2 regions of the Microbacterium foliorum genome follow, and region 1 is predicted to be linked to the other one. Evidence: predicted binding sites of a transcription regulator. Region 1 holds the regulator's gene; the other holds the start of a gene.
The links. The regulator LexA, encoded in region 1, represses DNA repair genes until DNA is damaged. The targets are predictions, from matches to a motif close to TCGAACANNTGTTCGA.
Positions count from the first base shown of each region.

Region 2: the regulator LexA is predicted to act here: its motif matches at 5,550-5,565, upstream of DXT68_RS16410 (HNH endonuclease signature motif containing protein).

Region 1 is NZ_CP031425.1:2,352,174-2,361,259, reverse strand. It holds gene DXT68_RS11130 (S9 family peptidase) at 1-1,586, opposite strand, end outside; gene lexA (transcriptional repressor LexA) at 1,622-2,308, opposite strand; gene DXT68_RS11120 (LysM peptidoglycan-binding domain-containing protein) at 2,590-2,952, shown strand; gene DXT68_RS11115 (histidinol-phosphate transaminase) at 3,021-4,115, shown strand; gene hisB (imidazoleglycerol-phosphate dehydratase HisB) at 4,112-4,729, shown strand; gene hisH (imidazole glycerol phosphate synthase subunit HisH) at 4,726-5,367, shown strand; gene DXT68_RS11100 (MinD/ParA family ATP-binding protein) at 5,469-7,178, opposite strand; gene priA (bifunctional 1-(5-phosphoribosyl)-5-((5-phosphoribosylamino)methylideneamino)imidazole-4-carboxamide isomerase/phosphoribosylanthranilate isomerase PriA) at 7,333-8,082, shown strand; gene DXT68_RS11090 (SseB family protein) at 8,063-8,890, shown strand; gene DXT68_RS11085 (DUF1844 domain-containing protein) at 9,024-9,086, opposite strand, start outside.
Region 2 is NZ_CP031425.1:3,476,489-3,485,574, reverse strand. It holds gene DXT68_RS16445 (carboxymuconolactone decarboxylase family protein) at 1-70, opposite strand, end outside; gene DXT68_RS16440 (hypothetical protein) at 170-349, shown strand; gene DXT68_RS16435 (LLM class flavin-dependent oxidoreductase) at 370-1,755, opposite strand; gene pnuC (nicotinamide riboside transporter PnuC) at 1,861-2,592, opposite strand; gene DXT68_RS16425 (GNAT family N-acetyltransferase) at 2,589-3,128, opposite strand; gene sigJ (RNA polymerase sigma factor SigJ) at 3,367-4,275, opposite strand; gene DXT68_RS16415 (SDR family oxidoreductase) at 4,538-5,383, shown strand; gene DXT68_RS16410 (HNH endonuclease signature motif containing protein) at 5,576-6,925, shown strand; gene DXT68_RS17030 (hypothetical protein) at 7,401-7,565, shown strand; gene DXT68_RS16400 (DUF808 domain-containing protein) at 7,642-8,559, opposite strand; gene msrB (peptide-methionine (R)-S-oxide reductase MsrB) at 8,712-9,086, shown strand, end outside.

The DNA of each region.
Region 1 (9,086 bases):
AGCGGTCCGACGAGTCCCTCGATGTACGGGGCCTCGAAGTCGTGCGAGTGCGCGCTCAGCATCCGCAGATCGGTGACGCCGTAGCGGCTGATGCCTGCGGCGAAGGTTCCCCCGCGCACGAGCGCCGAGAGCACCGTCCAGCCCCCGGCGGAGCTCCCGCGGATCGCGATGCACGCGGGATCCGCGAGACCCGCATCGGCCAGCCCGCGCGCCGCGGCGATGACATCGTCGACGTCGACGATGCCCCATCCGCCGTCGAGACGCTCACGGTAGGCGCGCCCGTAGCCGCTCGACCCGCCGTAGTTCACGTCGAGCACGCCGATGCCGCGGCTCGTGTAGAACGCGATCGCAGAGGATGCGGCCCCCGTCACATGCGCGGTCGGTCCGCCGTGCACGAGCACGAGATACGGAGGCAGCTCGCCCTCGGGAGCCGTGGCCTCGGGGTGAGCGGGCGGGTAGGCGAAGGCGTGCACGGTGCCGTGAGCGCCGTCGACCACGATCTGAGATGCGGGCGGCATCCAGTCGCGATCGACCGGTCGGCCACCCGCGACCGTCGTCACGACACCGCTGTCCACATCGACGCACCAGACACCGGATGCGGCACGGGAGCTGTCGCCGGAGAGCAGCACACGCGAGCCGGAGACGTCATCGACGCTGACGTGGCCGTCGGCGGGGACGTCCAGCCGGCGCATCCGTCCATCGTGGTCAAGGGCGGCGACCTCGTCGCGGCCCTGTGTGCGTACGAGGACGATGCGGCCGTCCTCCAGCGGCCGATACCAGCGGTTGCCCAACACCCAGAGCCCATAGCCGGTGTCGGCGTCGTCCGTCGCCTCGCCGACGCCGACGGGCTCGCCCTCGGGGTCGAGGTGGTCGAGGCGCTGACGGTACAGGGCCCAGCGGCCGCTGGGGTCGTCGGAGAACAGGAGAGCGTCGTCGCCGTCCCACTCCGGCTGCAGTGCGGCCAGGGTCGGGAGAACGACGCGTCGGGTGCCGTCGGACACGATGAGAGACGCCTGCTGCCAGGGCATGCGCTGAGCGGACCATTCGACCCAGGCGATGCGCGTGCCGTCGGGGGAGAGAGCGGGATGCGCATAGAAAGACGGGCCCTCCGCGACGATCGAGAGTCTCGCGGAGTCCTCCGCGGCCGAGCCGTCCACCGGGATCTCGATGATCGCGCGCCGATGGGGTTCTGACGTCAGGTCCTCGCGCACGGCGAACAGCCGCCCCTGCTGCACGCGAAGGCCGCCGTGGGCGGGGCCAGGCGACGTGAGCGGTGTCGGGGCGTCGCCCGGACTCATCCGGTGCACACGCTGCGTGTCCGCGTCGACGAAGTACAGGGTCCCCGCGGCGTCGGCCGTCCACGCACCGCCGCCGTACTCATGAACGCGGGATCGGGTGCTCCACGGCGCCGGCAGGATCTCTGCGCCCGAGGTGCTGCGCACGGTGCGCCGACCACTCTCGGCCGGGACGCTCTCGCCCCACCAGATCTCGTCTCCCACGAACACGGCGCCGTCGAAACGCGGTGAGGATGCGGCTACGGATGACGGGGAGAAGGGCGATGGCCAGGTACCGAACGGCGACGACATGGAACGAGCCTACGGCGCGTCGGAGAAGACCGCCGTCACACGGCGCGGAGCACGGCGACGACCTTACCGAGCACGACCGACTCGTCGCCGAGGATCGGCTCGAAGGCGGAGTTGCGGGGCAGCAGCCACGTGTGGCCGTCGCGGCGGCGCAGGACCTTGACGGTGGCCTCGCCGTCGAGCATGGCGGCGACGATCTCGCCGTTCTCCGCGCTGTTCTGCGAGCGGATGACCACCCAGTCCCCGTCGCAGATCGCGGCGTCGATCATCGATTCGCCCGAGACCTTGAGCATGAACAGGTCGCCCTTGCCCACGAGCTGACGGGGGAGGGGGAAGATCTCCTCGACCTGCTGGTCTGCGGTGATCGGGACTCCCGCGGCGATGCGGCCGACGAGCGGCACCAGTGCGGCGTCGCCGACGGGGGTCGCGACGTCGTCCGGATTCTCGGTGCCCGAACCGGGGAGGTCGATGAGGACCTCCATGGCGCGCGTCTTGCCGGGATCGCGGCGGAGGTAGCCGCTGAGTTCGAGCTGGCCGAGCTGATGCGTGACGCTCGAGAGCGACTTCAGCCCCACCGCGTCTCCGATCTCGCGCATGCTCGGCGGGTAGCCGTAGCGGCTGATCGATGTCTGGATGACCTCGAGGATCGCCATCTGCTTCGGGCTCAGGCTCTTCCGGCGACGCGTGCGGGGGGCGTCGGACTCGGGGGCGGCGATGTCGCTCATGGTGCTCCTCAGGTGTGCGATCCGGCGTCTCAGTTCGAATGTCGGAGGCCCGTGGTGGGGTGTTGTTATCGAAACCGTATCCGAGAATCACCTCGATCTGGAAGATCTGTTCGAGCGTGTCGAGGGATTCGTGGCCCGGTTTTTCGAAGAACGCTTGACAGATGTTCGAATTCGAAGATAACTTCGGAACGTAGCTTCGCATTCACGGCTCCCGGCCGAGTCGCGAATGCGAACGCTACGCCACCTTCACCGCTCACGCGGTAGATGCAGAGGAGTACGACATGAGCACCATCACCTTCAGCAACGCAGCCATCGTCTCGCCCCGTGCGGCGACGAAGCTCCGGCTGACGGCACGTGGCCGCCGCGTCGTGCTCGCTCTGGCCGCAGTGCCCCTCGCGGCGGGCATCGGGTTCGCCGCGCTGAGCGGCGGCAGCGCCATGGCCTCGGGCGAGCAGGTCGCGACCGCATCTTTCGCCTCGGTCACGGTGATGCCGGGCGACACCCTCTGGTCGATCGCCGAGTCGGTGGCGCCCGGGGCAGACCCGCGCGAGGTCATCGGAGACATCACCCGCCTGAACGCCCTCCGCAGCGGCGCGCTGCAGATCGGCCAGGAGCTGGCGATCCCCGCACAGTACTCGGAGTGAATCGCGGCCGCACAGTCGACCGCTCATTCACCGTCACCTCGGAGTGAGGCGGTCGCGCGCGGCCTACCATGGGAAGGGTGACTGCATCACTCGACGACCTCCCGCTCCGTGACGACCTCCGAGGGCTCACGCCCTATGGTGCCCCGCAGGCTCCGCTGCCGGTGGCGCTGAACGTGAACGAGAACACGCATCCGGTGCCCGATGCGGTGGCGAGCGACATCCTCGACGACATCGCCGTGGCGCTCCGCGACGTCAATCGCTACCCGGATCGTGAGTTCACGACGCTTCGCGATGGCTTCGCGGACTACCTCGGCCACGGCCTGCAGGCTGAGCAGATCTGGGCGGGGAACGGATCGAACGAAGTGCTGCAGCACATCCTGCAGGCTTTCGGCGGTCCCGGTCGCACCGCATTCAGCTTCGCGCCGACCTACTCGATGTACCCGCTGATCGCGCAGGGGACCGGTGCACGCTGGGTCGCAGGCACCCGTCAGCCCGACTACACGATCACCCCCGAAGAAGCGGCAGCCCAGGTGGTCGACACCGATCCGGACGTGATCCTGCTCTGCTCACCGAACAACCCGACGGGTACCCCCCTCGGACTCAACGTGATCGAGGCCGTGTACGAGGTAGCACGTGGCATCGTCGTGGTCGATGAGGCCTACCAGGAGTTCGCTCCGCGGGAGGCGCCCTCCGCGCTGACCCTGCTCGAGGGGCGCCCGCGACTGGCGGTCTCGCGAACCATGAGCAAGGCGTTCGCGTTCGCGGGTGCCCGCGTCGGATATCTGGCTGCGGACCCCGCGTTCATCGATGCGCTGCGGCTCGTCCGCCTTCCCTACCACCTCAGCGCCCTCACACAGGCGGCCGCCGTCGCGGCGCTCCGCAATTCCGAGGTCATGCTCGGTATGGTCGCCGAGATCGTCGAGCAGCGCGATCGCATCTCGGCGACGCTGGAGGCACTCGGCTACACCCCCCATGATTCCTGGTCGAACTTCGTCCTCTTCGGGGGTGTCTCTGAGCCTCGAAAGGTGTGGCAGCAGCTGTACGACCGCGGTGTTCTCGTGCGTGACGTCGGGATCCCCGGACACCTGCGCGTCACCGCCGGAACGGAGGCCGAGACCACGGCATTCCTCGACGCCCTCGCCTCGATAGGATCGGATTCATGAGCATCCCCGCCCCGACACACCGCACCGCCACGCGCGTGCGCAGCACGTCGGAGTCCACCGTCGAACTCGAGCTGAACCTCGACGGAACCGGATCGAGCCGCATCGACACGTCGGTGCCGTTCTTCGACCACATGCTGACGGCGTTCGCGAAGCACTCGCTCACCGACCTCACCGTCCGCGCCTCCGGCGACACGCAGATCGATGCTCACCACACCGTCGAGGACGTCTCGATCGTGCTGGGACAGGCCATCCGCGAAGCTCTCGGCGACAAGTCGGGGATCTCCCGTTACGGCGACGCCCTCGTCCCGCTCGATGAGGCTCTCGCCCAGGCCGTGGTCGACATCTCGGGGCGTCCCTACCTCGTGCACACCGGCGAGCCGGCCGGGTTCGAGCACCACCTGATCGGCGGGCACTTCACCGGGTCGCTCGTCAGGCACACGTTCGAGGCGATCGCCTTCAATGCCGGTCTGACCGTGCATGTACGTGTCCTCGGCGGGCGCGACCCGCATCACATCGCCGAGGCCGAGTACAAGGCGTTCGCTCGGGCCTTCCGCCAGGCGAAGGCCCTCGACCCGCTGGTCGACGGGGTGCCGTCGACGAAGGGAGCGCTGTGAGCGGCGCGCCCAGGGTCGCCGTCTTCGACTACGAGTCAGGAAACGTCCACTCCGCGGTGAAGGCTCTCGTCGCCGCGGGCGCCGATGCCGTCCTCACGCGCGATCGCAAGGAGGCGACGGAGGCCGACGGTCTGCTCGTCCCCGGCGTGGGGGCGTTCCAGGCTGTCCGTGAGGCGCTCCATGCTCACGGCGGCGACGAGATCATCGACCGGCGCCTCGCCGGAGGACGCCCCGTGCTGGGCATCTGCGTCGGGATGCAGGTTCTCTTCGCCCACGGGGTCGAGCGTGGACACGATGCGGAGGGGCTCGGCGAATGGCCGGGCGCCGTCACGGAGCTCAACGCGCCGGTGCTGCCGCACATGGGATGGAACACCGTCGAGCCCGGTGCCGATTCCGTGCTGTTCCGCGGCATCGAGCAGGAGCGCTTCTACTTCGTGCACTCCTACGCCGCCCAGTCCTGGGAGCTCGACGTGATCCCGCCGTTCCCGCAGCCGGTTCTCACCTGGTCGACGTACGGCGATTCGTTCCTCGCCGCTGTCGAGAACGGTCCGCTCTCCGCGACGCAGTTCCACCCGGAGAAGTCCGGCGAGGCGGGGATCCAGCTGCTCCGCAACTGGGTCGGCAGCCTGCGCGGCTGAGCCACACCGTTCGGCATCCGCCTTCGGCATCCGCGTGTCGCGGGAGTCGCAGGGGCGCGCGCGTTTGACGGGTCGTCCGACCCGCACGCGTCGTGCAGGAGTCAGAACCCTCGCGCCACCGCGGCGGCGGCGGAGAGCCACGCGCGCTGAGTGGGTGCTGCCAGCGCGCGGAGCCGCAGGTGCCCGTCGACCATCTCCCGGTCGAACGGGATGTCCACGACCTCTCGAGCGAGGGAGCGGTATCCGGCGACGACCTCGGAGACATCCGCAGACGACGCCTTCGGGTCGGCCTGGCTGACGACGACGACGGACTCGCGTGCGAGGCGGGCCGACCGCTCGTCGCGATCTTCCAGGGCTTCGAGCAGGAGAGCGCCGGCCTCGGCATGGTCGTCCCGTGTGGTCGTCGCGACGACGATCTGGTCGGCGAGATCGATCATCCGCAACCACATGGGGTCGGATTCGTCGTTGCCGGAGTCGATGATGATCAGGCGATAGAACTTCGCGGCCACCGCATGGATGGCATCGACGTCGGTGGGGCTCAGCCGATTCTCGTGCGCGAGGCGGATCGGCTTGGACCGCAGGACGTCGTACTTCTCCTGCGGCTGGTGGTGCACGAAGTGCGCCAGATCGGCGGACTGCCCCTGTGCCCCGAGCAGCCGCTGCGTCTGCGGCAGCAGTTCGAGCAGGGTCCTGTCGTGCGCCCCTGTCTCGGTGCGCCAGCCGAGCGTGCCGCGGGTCTGGTTGTTGTCCCAGGCCAGCACTCCGGCACCGCCGTACTGGGCGAAGACCGCCGAGAGCAGGACCGTGGCGGGCGTCTTGCCCGCGCCTCCCTTGCCGTTGACGATCGCGACGGTGCGAGGGCCGGGCCAATGCCGACTGACGGCATGCTCGTCTTCACGCACCGCGCGTTCCCGGGAGTCGGGACCCAGGGAGAAGCCCACGCGGTTCAGGAAGCCCCGCGCACCGCGACGAGCGGGTTCCTCACGTCGCTCGTCCTGCAGGAAGGAACGACGCTCGACGCCCTGCTCGCGCTGCTGGCGTCTGGATGATGAGGAGCTCTCCGGGGCGGCGACGGGGCTGGCGGGCCCGGCGGGCCCAGCCGCGGGGCCGGCGGGCGCGGCCCGGGGCGCCGGGGGCGTGGGCGGCGCGACGATGTCGTCCGGCGACGTGTGCGACGCGGGGGCGTAGGTCGGCACCTGCTCCGGCGCATGAGCCGGGGCCGCGGGGTGAGCCGGGGCCGGAGCCGGAGCCGGAGCCGGTGCATGAGCGGGAGCCGGTGCCGGAGCCGGAGCTGAAGTCGGGGCCGGTGCCGGAGTGACGGCCCGTGCCGGTGCAGATGATGCCGGTGCGGAGGCCGGGGAGGTGAAGGTCGGCGATGCCGGAGGCGCAGACGGCACCGGGGGAGTGGGAGGAGTCACCGCGGTGGCGGGTGAGGGCGCCGATGGCTCGAAGGCCACCGCCGAGGCGGGGGCGCCAGGAGGCGCCGGCAGCACGGGAGCGGGAGAGCTCGGCACCGGGGGGAGGGCGATCGCCGGCGTCGTCCGATCGGCAGCAGCCCCGGTCGCCGGAGCCTGCGCGCGCGACCAGGCGGCGGCTGCAGCCGCCGCGGCACGCGTCCCGGGTACGGGCGGACGGTCGGGTGCGGTCGTGCGGAGGGGGCGGGTCTGCTCGATGTCCTCGGGGACCGATGCCAGGGTTGCGGCATCGCTCTCCTGCGCCTCTCCGACCGAGGGGGCCGCACCGGTCTCGGGCGTCTCGGGGTTGCCGCGCCGCAGTGGGCCGACTCCACGCGCATCCGCATCGCGCACCATGGAACATCTCCTCACCGACCGAACAGGGGCGTGATCGAGGCTACCGCGTGCCGCCTCCGTTCTCAGCCGTCATCGTTTTGGAGCGGGAGGATGCGCGGGATAGTGTCGATTCTCGTGCCGACGAATCGGCCCTCCCATCTCACCTGAGGACGTCATGAACGACTTCGCGCAGTCCCCATCGCTCACTCTGCTCCCCGCGGTCGATGTCGCCGGCGGCAAGGCCGTCCGTCTCACGCAGGGCGAGGCGGGCACCGAGACCAGCTACGGCGACCCGTTGGACGCCGCAGGCGAGTGGGTCGCACAGGGCGCCAAGTGGATTCACCTCGTCGACCTCGACGCGGCCTTCGGCCGTGGCAGCAACGCTCCGATCCTGCGCAAGGTCATCAAGCAGTTCAAGAACGTCAACGTCGAGCTCTCGGGAGGCATCCGCGACGACGCCACACTCGAGGCGGCGCTCGAGAGCGGGGCGACCCGCATCAACCTCGGTACTGCGGCCCTGGAGAACCCCGAGTGGGCCGCCGACGTGATCAGCCGCTTCGGCGAAGCGATCGCGGTCGGCCTGGACGTCCGCGGCACCACGCTCGCGGCGCGTGGCTGGACGAAGGAGGGCGGCGACCTCTGGGAGGTCCTCGAGCGTCTCGAAGACGCGGGCTGCAGCCGCTACGTCGTCACCGACGTCACGAAGGACGGCACTCTGAAGGGACCGAACCTCGAACTGCTGCGCGAGGTCACGGCGCGCACCCCGAAGCCCGTGGTCGCCTCGGGCGGCATCTCGAACCTCGACGACATCGCCGCTCTTCGCGATCTCGTCCCGCTCGGCGTCGAGGGCGCCATCGTCGGAAAGGCCCTGTACGCGGGAGCGTTCACGCTGGCCGAGGCGCTGGATGTCGCCGGCGACGACTGACGGGCCGCGCGGCCACGGCGACCACGATCACGCGGCCGGTCACGGCGATTCTGCGGGCGTCCCCTGGGAGGGGCGCAGCTTCGAGTCGAACCCGCATGCCGCCGACGACGGATCCGCCGACCCCGCCCTGCTGGCGGCGCTGCGGCGATTCCGCGCCGGTGAGGGCAGTCAGGTCGAGGTGGTCGACGCCTTTCGCAACGCGAGGGTCCTGATCCCGCTGATCGCCGAGAAGGGCGCTCTTCCACCCGCTCAGGAACCCGACCTCGGTCCGCACGGTCTCGCCGTCGACAAGACGCAGGAGCTGTCGATCGTGACGGTCGCCGCCCCCGACGGCCGTCGCGTGCAGCCGGTGTTCTCGTCCGTCGAGGCGATGCGCACGTGGGATGCCACGGCACGGCCCATTCCGGTCGAGGCCGTGCGCGCGGCGCTTGCCGCGTCCGCCGAGGACACCGATCTCATCGTGCTCGACCCGACGTCGGACACCGAGTTCATCCTCCGTCGCCCCGCGGTCTGGGCTGTCGCGCAGGGGCATGACTGGGAGCCGAGCTTCCTGTCGCCCGAGGTGTTCGGGGCGCTGCAGGAGAGCGTCGCGCACGAGCTGGCCGTGATCGACGTCGCGGTCGCCCCCGGTGATCCTGACGCCCGCCTGCGCGGGCCCGAGCTCGTCGTGGTGCTCGAACTCGTCGACGGTCTCGAGCGGGAGGTCCTGGATGCCGTGCTGTCGCGCCTCGCCCAGCGCTGGGCGGGCGACGACCGCATCGCCGTCCTCGCGGACTCCCTCACGGTCAAGCTCCGCCGCTCGATCTGACGCCTGGGCCGCCAGCCCGCGTCAGGATGCAGGACCGATGCACGGATGCAGGAACGGATCGGGTCATCTGTCCCTGCATCCGTGCCGCGATCCTGCATCCGTCACGTCGAACGCGGCGGAGTCGCTCCGGGAGTCAGTTGACGGGGCCCGTCCACTTCTCGCCGGGGCCCTTGCCGATCGGATCGGGAATGGGGGA
Region 2 (9,086 bases), 1.1 Mb from region 1:
CCTTTGCGGCGAACTCGAGCATCGCCTGGTACGGGGCTGCGTAGATCTTGCCGATGTTCACGTGCGACACGTCGTCTCCTTCACTGGGGAGGCGCCCGATGCGCCTCACCGGTACTGACGACGCAGCATCCGGATCTGTGACGTCAGTCCTGCCGCCTAGGCTGGAAGCATGAACAAGAACTCGCTGTGGACCGTCATCGGAGTCGTCCTCGCCGTGGTGATCGCCTGGTGGATCGTCAGCGCGCTGTTCTCGATCCTGTGGTTCATCGCCAAGCTCGCGATCGTGCTCGTCGTCGCGGGCGTGGTGTTCCTCGTCCTGCGCGGACTCTTCAGCTCGAAGGCCGAGTGACCTCTCGCACGACCAGTTGATCAGGCGACCGGAGTCTTCGCCCCCACCCGGTATCGCGCGGCGCGATGCGTGTCCTGCACCCGGTCGCCCTTGCCCTGCAGCTTGTGACGCAGCGTGCCCGGCGTGTACTCGTTCGGGTAGACGCCGCGCTCGCGCAGCACCGGGATGACGTGCTCGATCACGTCCTGCCAGGTGCCGGGAGTGACCGCATAGGCGAGGTTGAAGCCGTCGATGTCGGTCTCCTCGACCCACGACTGCAGTTCGTCGGCGATCTCGACGCCCGAGCCCACGACGGTCGGGCCGAGGCCGCCGATCGCGTTGTGGCGGCCGAAGTCGCCGACGGTCCATTCGCGACCGAGGTCGGCCTCCTCTTTCAGGTGCTGCAGGACCGACCGGATGGCGTTCGACTCGACGTTCCCGACCGGCTCGTCCTCGGCGTACTGCGACAGGTCGACGCCCATCCAGCCCGACATGAACGTCAGCGCGCCCTCGGGGCTCGCGTACGAGAGGTACTCGGCGTGCTTCGCCGCGGCATCCGCGCTCGTCGCCCCGGTGATCACCGTGAGCAGCGTGTAGATCTTGGCGTCGTAGCGGTCGCGACCGGCATCCTCGAGCGCGTCGCGGATGCGCTTCACGGTGCCCGCGAGCACCTCCTTCGAGGGCGCGGCGACGAAGATCGCCTCGGCGTTCTCCGACGCGAACTTCACCCCGCGGGGACTGGCACCGGCCTGGTAGATCACCGGAGTGCGCTGCGGCGACGGCTCGGAGATGTGGATGCCGGGAACGCTGAAGTGCTTTCCCTCGTGGCCGATCGGATGCACCTTCGCCGGGTCGGTGAAGATGCCGCGTTCGCGGTCCTCGACCACGGCGTCGTCTTCCCACGACCCCTCCCACAGCTTGTAGAGCACCTCGACGTACTCGTCGGCGTGGTCGTAGCGGTCGTCGTGGGCGAGCTGGTCGGTCTGGCCCATGTTGCGCGCCGCGCTGGGCAGGTACCCGGTGACGACGTTCCAGCCGACCCGGCCGTTCGTGAGGTGATCGAGCGTGCTCAGGCGGCGCGCGAACGGGTAGGGGTGTTCGAACGCGGTGCCCGCGGTGATGCCGAATCCGAGATGCTCGGTGACGGCGGCCATGGCGCTCACGAGCAGGATCGGATCGTTCACGGGCACCTGGGCGCCGTTGCGGATCGCCGCCTCGTTCGTGCCGCCATAGACGTCGTAGGTGCCCAGGACGTCGGCGATGAAGATGCCGTCGAAGGTCGCGCTCTCGAGCAGCTTCGCCAGATCCGTCCAGTACGAGAGGGTGTTGTACTGGCGGGAGCGGTCATCGGGATGCCGCCACAGGCCGGACGACTGGTGGGCGACGCAGTTCATGTCGAAGGCGTTGAAGCGGATCTGACGGGTCATGGCGTCTAGCAAACCCGCCGATCGGCCGCCCGGCCAGCCGCGCGACACGTGCCGACACATTCGGGGGAGTCCCCGGCGGATCGCTCGATGCGAATCGGGGCCTGGTCAGTCCCGGTCCGGGCCGATCGTCTTCACCGTCGAGGTGATCGGGCGGGGATCGGGCATGATCGTCTCGACCTGAGGTTTCGCATTCGCCTGCGCGCGGCACCAGACGACGAAGCCGACCGCGGTGAAGACGCCGTAGAAGACGTACATGAAGCCGGTCGCGTAGAAGCCGGAACTGAACAGCAGCGGCACGCCGACCACATCGACGGCTATCCAGATGAGCCAGAACTCCGTCCAACCTTTGGCCATGCCGTACGTGGCGAGCAGGGATCCGACGAACGTCCAGGCGTCCGCCCAGACTGGCTCCCACGATCCGAGCGCGCGGAAGAGCGGAGTGAGCGCGATCGTGCCGATCACCATGACCAGCACGAGGCCGATCCGGGCGCTGTTCGGAGCCCAGCGGGGCGTCACGCGCCCGCCGTCCGATGCGGCCTGGCGCCAGCGCACCCACCCGTAGACCGCGACGACGATGAACATCACCTGGCGACCGGCCTGCCCGAGCAGGTGGGGCAGCTCGTGGTCGGGATTCAGGATGGATCCGAGGAACACGGTGAGCAGCAGCAGGTTGCCCACGATCCCCACCGGCCACGCCCAGATCTTGCGCTGCATGCCGCCGAGGGCGCTCGCGAGGCCGAACACGTTGCCCACCACCTCGCGGATCAGCAGCACCTGGCCGCCGGGCAGCACCCACTGCGAGTTGAAGGCGTCGGCCAGCCAGAGCAGGGCGTTCACGAGAGCTCGTCCGGGAAGGGACGGTCGTCGAGCACGAGCTGCAGCAGGGTGAGATCGAGCCAGCGATCGAACTTGGCGCCGACTTGCGGCATCCGCCCGACCTGCAGGAAGTCGAGGCGCTTGTGCATGATGACCGAGCCGGTGTTGCCGCTCTCGACCGCCGCGACCATCACGTGCACGCCGAGCCTGCGCGCACGGTCGATCAGCTCGACCATCAGCGCTCTGCCGATGCCGCGCCCGCGCTCGCCGTCGCGGACATAGACCGAGTGCTCGACCGTGTGCCGGAAGCCGTGGTGCGGACGGAAGTCGCCGAAGGTGGCGTAGCCCAGCACTCCGGTGCCGTCTCCCGTGTCGTCGACCGCGACGAGCACCGGATATCCCCGTGCGGTGCGCTCGGCCATCCATGCCGTGCGGTCGGCGAGGTCGACGGCGTCATCGTTCCAGATGGCGGTCGTGCGCAGCACCGCATCGTTGTAGATCGCGAGGATCGCCTCGAGGTCGGCGGTCTCGGCATCCCGGATCTGGTGGTCGCTCATCGGTCTCCTGCATCTGCACGGGGGTGCGCACGGGACGACGCTAGCAGGAGGCCGTGTGGCGGGCCGTGCGTGCCGGGTGGCGGGGCCGTGCGCGCCGGGTGGTGGGGCCGGCATGCACCGTCCGCAGGACCGGCATGCACCGTCTGCAGGGCCGGCGCACGTCTGCAGGACCGAAGCTCGTCGACCATCCTGCATCCGTGCATCGATCCTGCAGACGGGCCGTGCGAGGACGAGCGGATCAGAGGGCGGGCCGCCAGTGGGTCAGTTTGGCGGGGTTGAGGACGATCCACAGCTGGGTGATCACGCCGTGTTCGACGTGGAGGTTCATGACCGAGTGCACGGCGCCCTCGTTGCGGAACACCAGGCCGATCCCGTCGCCGAACCGCTGTTCCTCCACCGTCAGACGGGGGCTCTTGGCTGCGATCCCGAGCAGGAAGCGGGCGACGTGGTCGGCTCCGCTCACGACGTTGCGCGCGGCGCTGACGACACCGCCGCCGTCGCTGCGGAGCTCGACGTCGGGGGCGAGGAATCGCAGAAGCGCGCCGATCTCGCCGGTTCGCGTGGCGTTCTGGAACGCGCGGACGACCCGATCGTGCTCATCGCGAGGAACCGCGACCGCCCGGCTCTCGCGCACGTGGCGACGAGCGGATGCCGCGAGCTGCCGCACGGCCGCGGAGGATCTGCCGACCGCCTCGGCGATCTCGTCGAACGGCACGGCGAAGACGTCGTGCATCACGAACGCCACGCGTTCGGCGGGTGTCATCGCCTCGAGCACCACGAGCAGTGCGGTCGAGACGTCGTCGTCGAGGGTGATGCGGTCGAGGGGATCCGGGGGCGACGCCGTGTGCGCCCCGATCGCCCCGGCGAACACATCGGTCGGAACGGGCTCCGGCAGCCAGGGCCCGACGTACTGCTCGCGTCGACGACGTGCCGACCCGAGGAGGTCGAGCGCGACGCGGCCGGCGACGGTCGTCAGCCAGCCCGCCGGGTTCGCGATGCCCTCGCGCTCGACATCGGTGAGCCGATACCACCGCAGGTACGTCTCCTGCACGATGTCCTCGGCATCCGCCAGCGTCCCCGTCATCCGGTAGCCGAGTGCGAGCAGACGGCGGCGTTCGCGGAAGACGTCGTCGAGATCGTCGTCCATGGGTGTCTCCTCCGGTGCGGCATCCGCCGTGTTCTCGTCCTGTGTCGCGCTCGTGGGTCGTGCTCGTGCTCGCGGGGGCTCTTGCCGCGCGTTTTCTGTCGGTGCTTTCCTGTCGCGGGTGCCTTCGCAGGATATGACGACGCAGGGTGCGCACGTGTGAGGCCTCACATTCTTGACGGCCGTCCCGTCATCACAGCGGGAGGGTGCGCGGTGGGCGCACGCACCGCGCGAAGGCGTGTTCCCGGAGCAGAGAGGAAGTCGGATGAGGATCGCCGTGGCAGGAGGAACGGGTGTCGTGGGTCGGCATGCCGTCGCGCAGGCGCGGGCCGCGGGGCATGAGGTCGTCGTGCTCTCGCGCGCGGGCGGCGTCGACGTGGGCCGTGTCGACGTGGGCCGTGTCGACGTGGGCCGTGTCGACGTGGGCCGTGTCGACGTGGGCCGTGTCGACGTGGGCCGTGTCGACGTGATCACGGGCGCGGGTCTCGTCGCGGCGCTGCAGGGCGCGGATGCCGTGATCGACGCCACGAACACGACCACCCTCTCGGCGACGAAGGCGATCGCCTTCTTCGAGACGGCGAGCCGCACTCTGCTCGCTGCGGAGGAGGTGGCGGGTGTCGGGCATCACGTCACGCTGTCGATCGTGGGGATCGACGGGATCGATTCGTCCTACTACGCGGGCAAGCTCGCACAGGAGCGGGCGGTGGCGAGGGGACCGGTGCCTTTCACGATCGCGAGAGCGGCGCAGTTCCACGAGTTCGCCGGGCAGATGCTCCAGCGGATGCGCGGGCCGGTGGCACTTCTGCCGAGGCTGCTCATGCGGCCGGTGGCCGCTCGGGAGGTCGGCGCGCATCTGGTGCGGGTCGCAGAGGGTGCGCCGGCCGGTCGGGCGAGCGACCTGGTCGGTCCGCGCGATGAGATCCTGCTCGACGTCGCCCGACGGCAGCTCGCGTATGACGGTCTGCGCCGGCGCGTGGTGGGGGCGCGCCTGCCCGGCGCATACGGCACGGGGCTCGCGTCGGGGGCGCTGCGCGGCGGCGCCGATGCCCGGCAGGGGCGCATCAGATTCGACGAGTGGCTGCGCAGTGAGGATCACGTGCGCGGCGAGTGAGGCCGCAGCGCGCTGTGGTGGGACGCGTGTGCGCCCGGTGTGGAGGCGGCGTCGCACAGTGTGGAGGCGCCGTCGCACAGTGTGGAGGCGGCGTCGCGCAGTGTGCGGGCGCCGCGATTGCGCGGCGAGTGAGGCCGCAGCGCATGCCGGCATTCCGACCATAGTTTAGAACATATGTACTAAACTGAGACCATGACCACGACCCGTCTGACGCCGCTTCTCGAGGCCATCGAGCGCCTCGGCGATGCGTGGGCCGATGCGGAGAGAAGCACCGATCTCTCGCGGTCCGAACTGCTCGACGCGCATCGCGCGGTCGGCGAGGTGCAGCGCTGTCTCGACGGGCTCCACGCCGAACTCGCGGCGACGATCGCGCACGAATCACGGCCGGAACTCGGCCCCGACGGGTTGGCCAAGGAGCAGGGATTCCGCAACGCCGGAGCACTGATCGCGACCACGACGGGCGGTTCGCCGGGCGATGCTAAGCGCCTCATCACGGTGGGTCAGGCCGCCGCACCGCGCAGCAACCTGCTGGGTGAGGCCCTGCCCGCGAAGTACCCCGCCCTGGCGGCAGCGCTCGCCGCGGGTGAGATCTCCGTGGCAGCCGCCGCGGTCATCGTCGCACTGCTCGACCGGCTTCGCCTCCGGGTGGGGGCGGCGCGGGTCGACGAGGCCGAGGGGCTGCTCGTCGCTCGCGCCGCGGGGATGACGCTCGACGACGTGCGCACGCTCGTCGCCCGCACCGAAGCCTGGCTCGACCCCGATGGGGTGGCTCCCAAAGAACAGCAGTCGCGTGATCGTCGCTCCCTCACCATGTTCGAGCGCGACGGCTCCTTCCACCTGAACCTGCAGACCGACATCGCGTCGAGCGCGCCCATCAGGGCAGCGATCCAGGCCTACGTGTCCGCGACGTTCCAGGCGCGGATCACGGCACCCGAGCCCGGCGCGGCCGACGCCGATCACCGCACCGTGGTGATGATCCAGGCCGACGCCATCACCGCCCTGTGCGAGCATGCGATCGCCTGTGACAACGGCGGGATGCCGGCGACCGGCGCGACAGTGGTGGTGCGCGTGAACCTCGACGACCTCACCTCGGGGCGGGGAGCCGCGACGATCGACGGCAGCGACCAGCCCGTGAGCATCAGCACCTGCCGACGGATGGCAGCGGGTGGCGGGATCATCCCGGTGGTGCTCGGCTCGGCCGGAGAGATCCTCGACTGGGGCCGCGAGAAGCGACTGTTCACGCGGGCGCAACGTCTCGCCCTCGTCGAGCGAGACGGTGGATGCGCGATGTGCGGCCTCCCGCCCCAGATGACCAAAGCGCATCACATCAGGTGGTGGCAGCGCGACACCGGGCCGACCGATCTGAACAACGGCGTACTGCTGTGTGAGTCGTGTCATCACCGCATCCACGACAACGGATGGGACATCAGCGTCGACGGTGTCGGTGTCGCCGCGCGGGTCTGGCTCATTCCTCCGCCGCACGTCGATCCGGCGCGGACTCCTCGCCTCGGAGGACGGGCTCGCTATGACGTCGCCGCGTGACGATACCCGTGAGCGCGGGCGGGCATTCGTCTGTCCCCCAATCGGCCTACAGACGAGGTGCCGACAACCCGCTACGGTTTGCCACGAGGCGCACGGGCATCTCGATCGACGGAGAAGAGAAATTATGAAAACGCATGCGCAGTGCCGGGCCCTGTGGCTCGCGCCACGGGTGCGGATCGCGCTCACGCTGCTGATCGGGGGGCTGCTCATCACCGGATGCACGCCGTTGATGTCTCCTCCGTCGCGTACTCCATCGCCCGTTCCGGCGGAAGAGACTGGGCCGTCCTCGGCCGCTCCTTCCGAGTCGATCCTCACTCCCGAGTCATGGGAGCTCGTGCCAGGCGAGACCGTTCTTCAGGCTCGAAGCGGATCCGAGCCGAGCGGAATCGACATTCCTATGGACGGAGCGGGCAAGACGTACGTCATGTACGCGATGTGCTCCTCAACGGAGGGGCTTTCTGTCGAGGCGATCGGAATGCGCAACGGCGAGGAGTACGTCGTCTCCGAATGGGACGTCACCTGCGACGAGGTCCCCAGCAGGAGAACGAATTACACGGACGAGGCATCCGCGACGCATCTGCTCCGTCTCTCGACCGAGGGGACGGGGGCATGGGGATTCGTCCTCGCTGACGCCGCGTGAGGAGGGCGCATCACGGCCTCCAGACGCGTAGACGGATCCGTTGACGGACGCGACGAGCGATGCGCCGAGGGACGCGTTAGGCGTGCACGTCGACGGGGGATTCCCCGCCCTCGTGGAAGTTCGGCTTCTTGCCGAAGAGCTTCGCGATGCCCAGCACGATGGCCACGATGATCAGGCCCGCGATCAGCCCGGCGATGGCAGAGAACAGGGTGTCGCCGATCCAGACGATCACACCGCCTGCGGGCTCGAGGAGGTGCTCGATGCCATGCAGGATGTCGGCTCCGAAGTGCACGCCGACCTCGCCGAGATTGACGAGCAGCAGGTGGCCACCGACCCACAGCATCGCGACGGTGCCGAGGATGCTGATGAAGCGGAACACTCCCGGCATCGAGCGCACGATCCTGGTGCCCGTGTGGCGCACGCGCTGCACCGGGCTCTTCGCCATCTTCAGGCCGATGTCGTCGATCTTCACCAGGAGCGCGACCGCGCCGTACACCACACCGGTCATGATCAGGGCGATCACCGCGAGGATCGCGAGGGTGGTCCAGATGTCGAGACCGGCCTCGAGATTCGCGAGCGAGATCAGCATGATCTCCGTAGAGAGGATCAGATCCGTGCGCACGGCGCCGAGCACCAGCTTCCGCTCGTCGCGCGCGCTCTCGTCGGCGTGCCCGTGCTGCACGCCGAACCACTCGAGCACCTTCTCGGCCCCCTCGAAGCACAGGTACGCTCCGCCGAGGATCAGCAGATAGGGCAGCACCCAGGGTGCGAAGGCGGTCAGCAGCAGCGCCACGGGGATGATGATCAGGAACTTGTTGGCGAGAGACCCCACCGCGATCTTCGCGACGACCGGCAGCTCACGCGCAGGCGTGATGCCCTGCACGTACTGGGGTGTCACGGCGGCGTCGTCGATCACGACGCCCGCGGCCTTGGCGGATGCCTTCATCGCCGCGCTCAGAATGTCATCGACGACCGCGAGCAGTCCAACCGACATGTGTGTCTCCCCTGTGGTGTGTGTGGCGGAGCAACTCTATCGACTACGACGAAACTCACAGCCCGCTCACAGTCCTGCGGGACCAAAACCGGGCATCCGCCGGTTGTGCTCTATGACGCCGCAGCCAGCTGCGTCGGAAAAGGAGACGCATCATGTCGAATGACTACGGCAGGACTCCGGAGGCCGTCAGCGACCTCACCCACCTGCAGTACGAGGTGACGCAGGAGGATGCCACCGAACCGCCCTTCCGCAACGCCTACTGGAACACGCACGACGATGGCATCTACGTCGACGTGGTGTCGGGTCAGCCCCTCTTCTCATCGGCCGACAAGTTCGACAGCGGCACCGGCTGGCCGAGCTTCACCCGGCCGATCGAAGAGGACGCGGTCACCACGCGCACCGACCGGAAGCTCTGGATGACGCGCACCGAGGCCCGCTCCACCGGAGCCGACAGCCATCTCGGGCACGTGTTCGACGACGGACCCCGCGCCGCCGGCGGCCTCCGCTACTGCATGAACTCCGCCGCC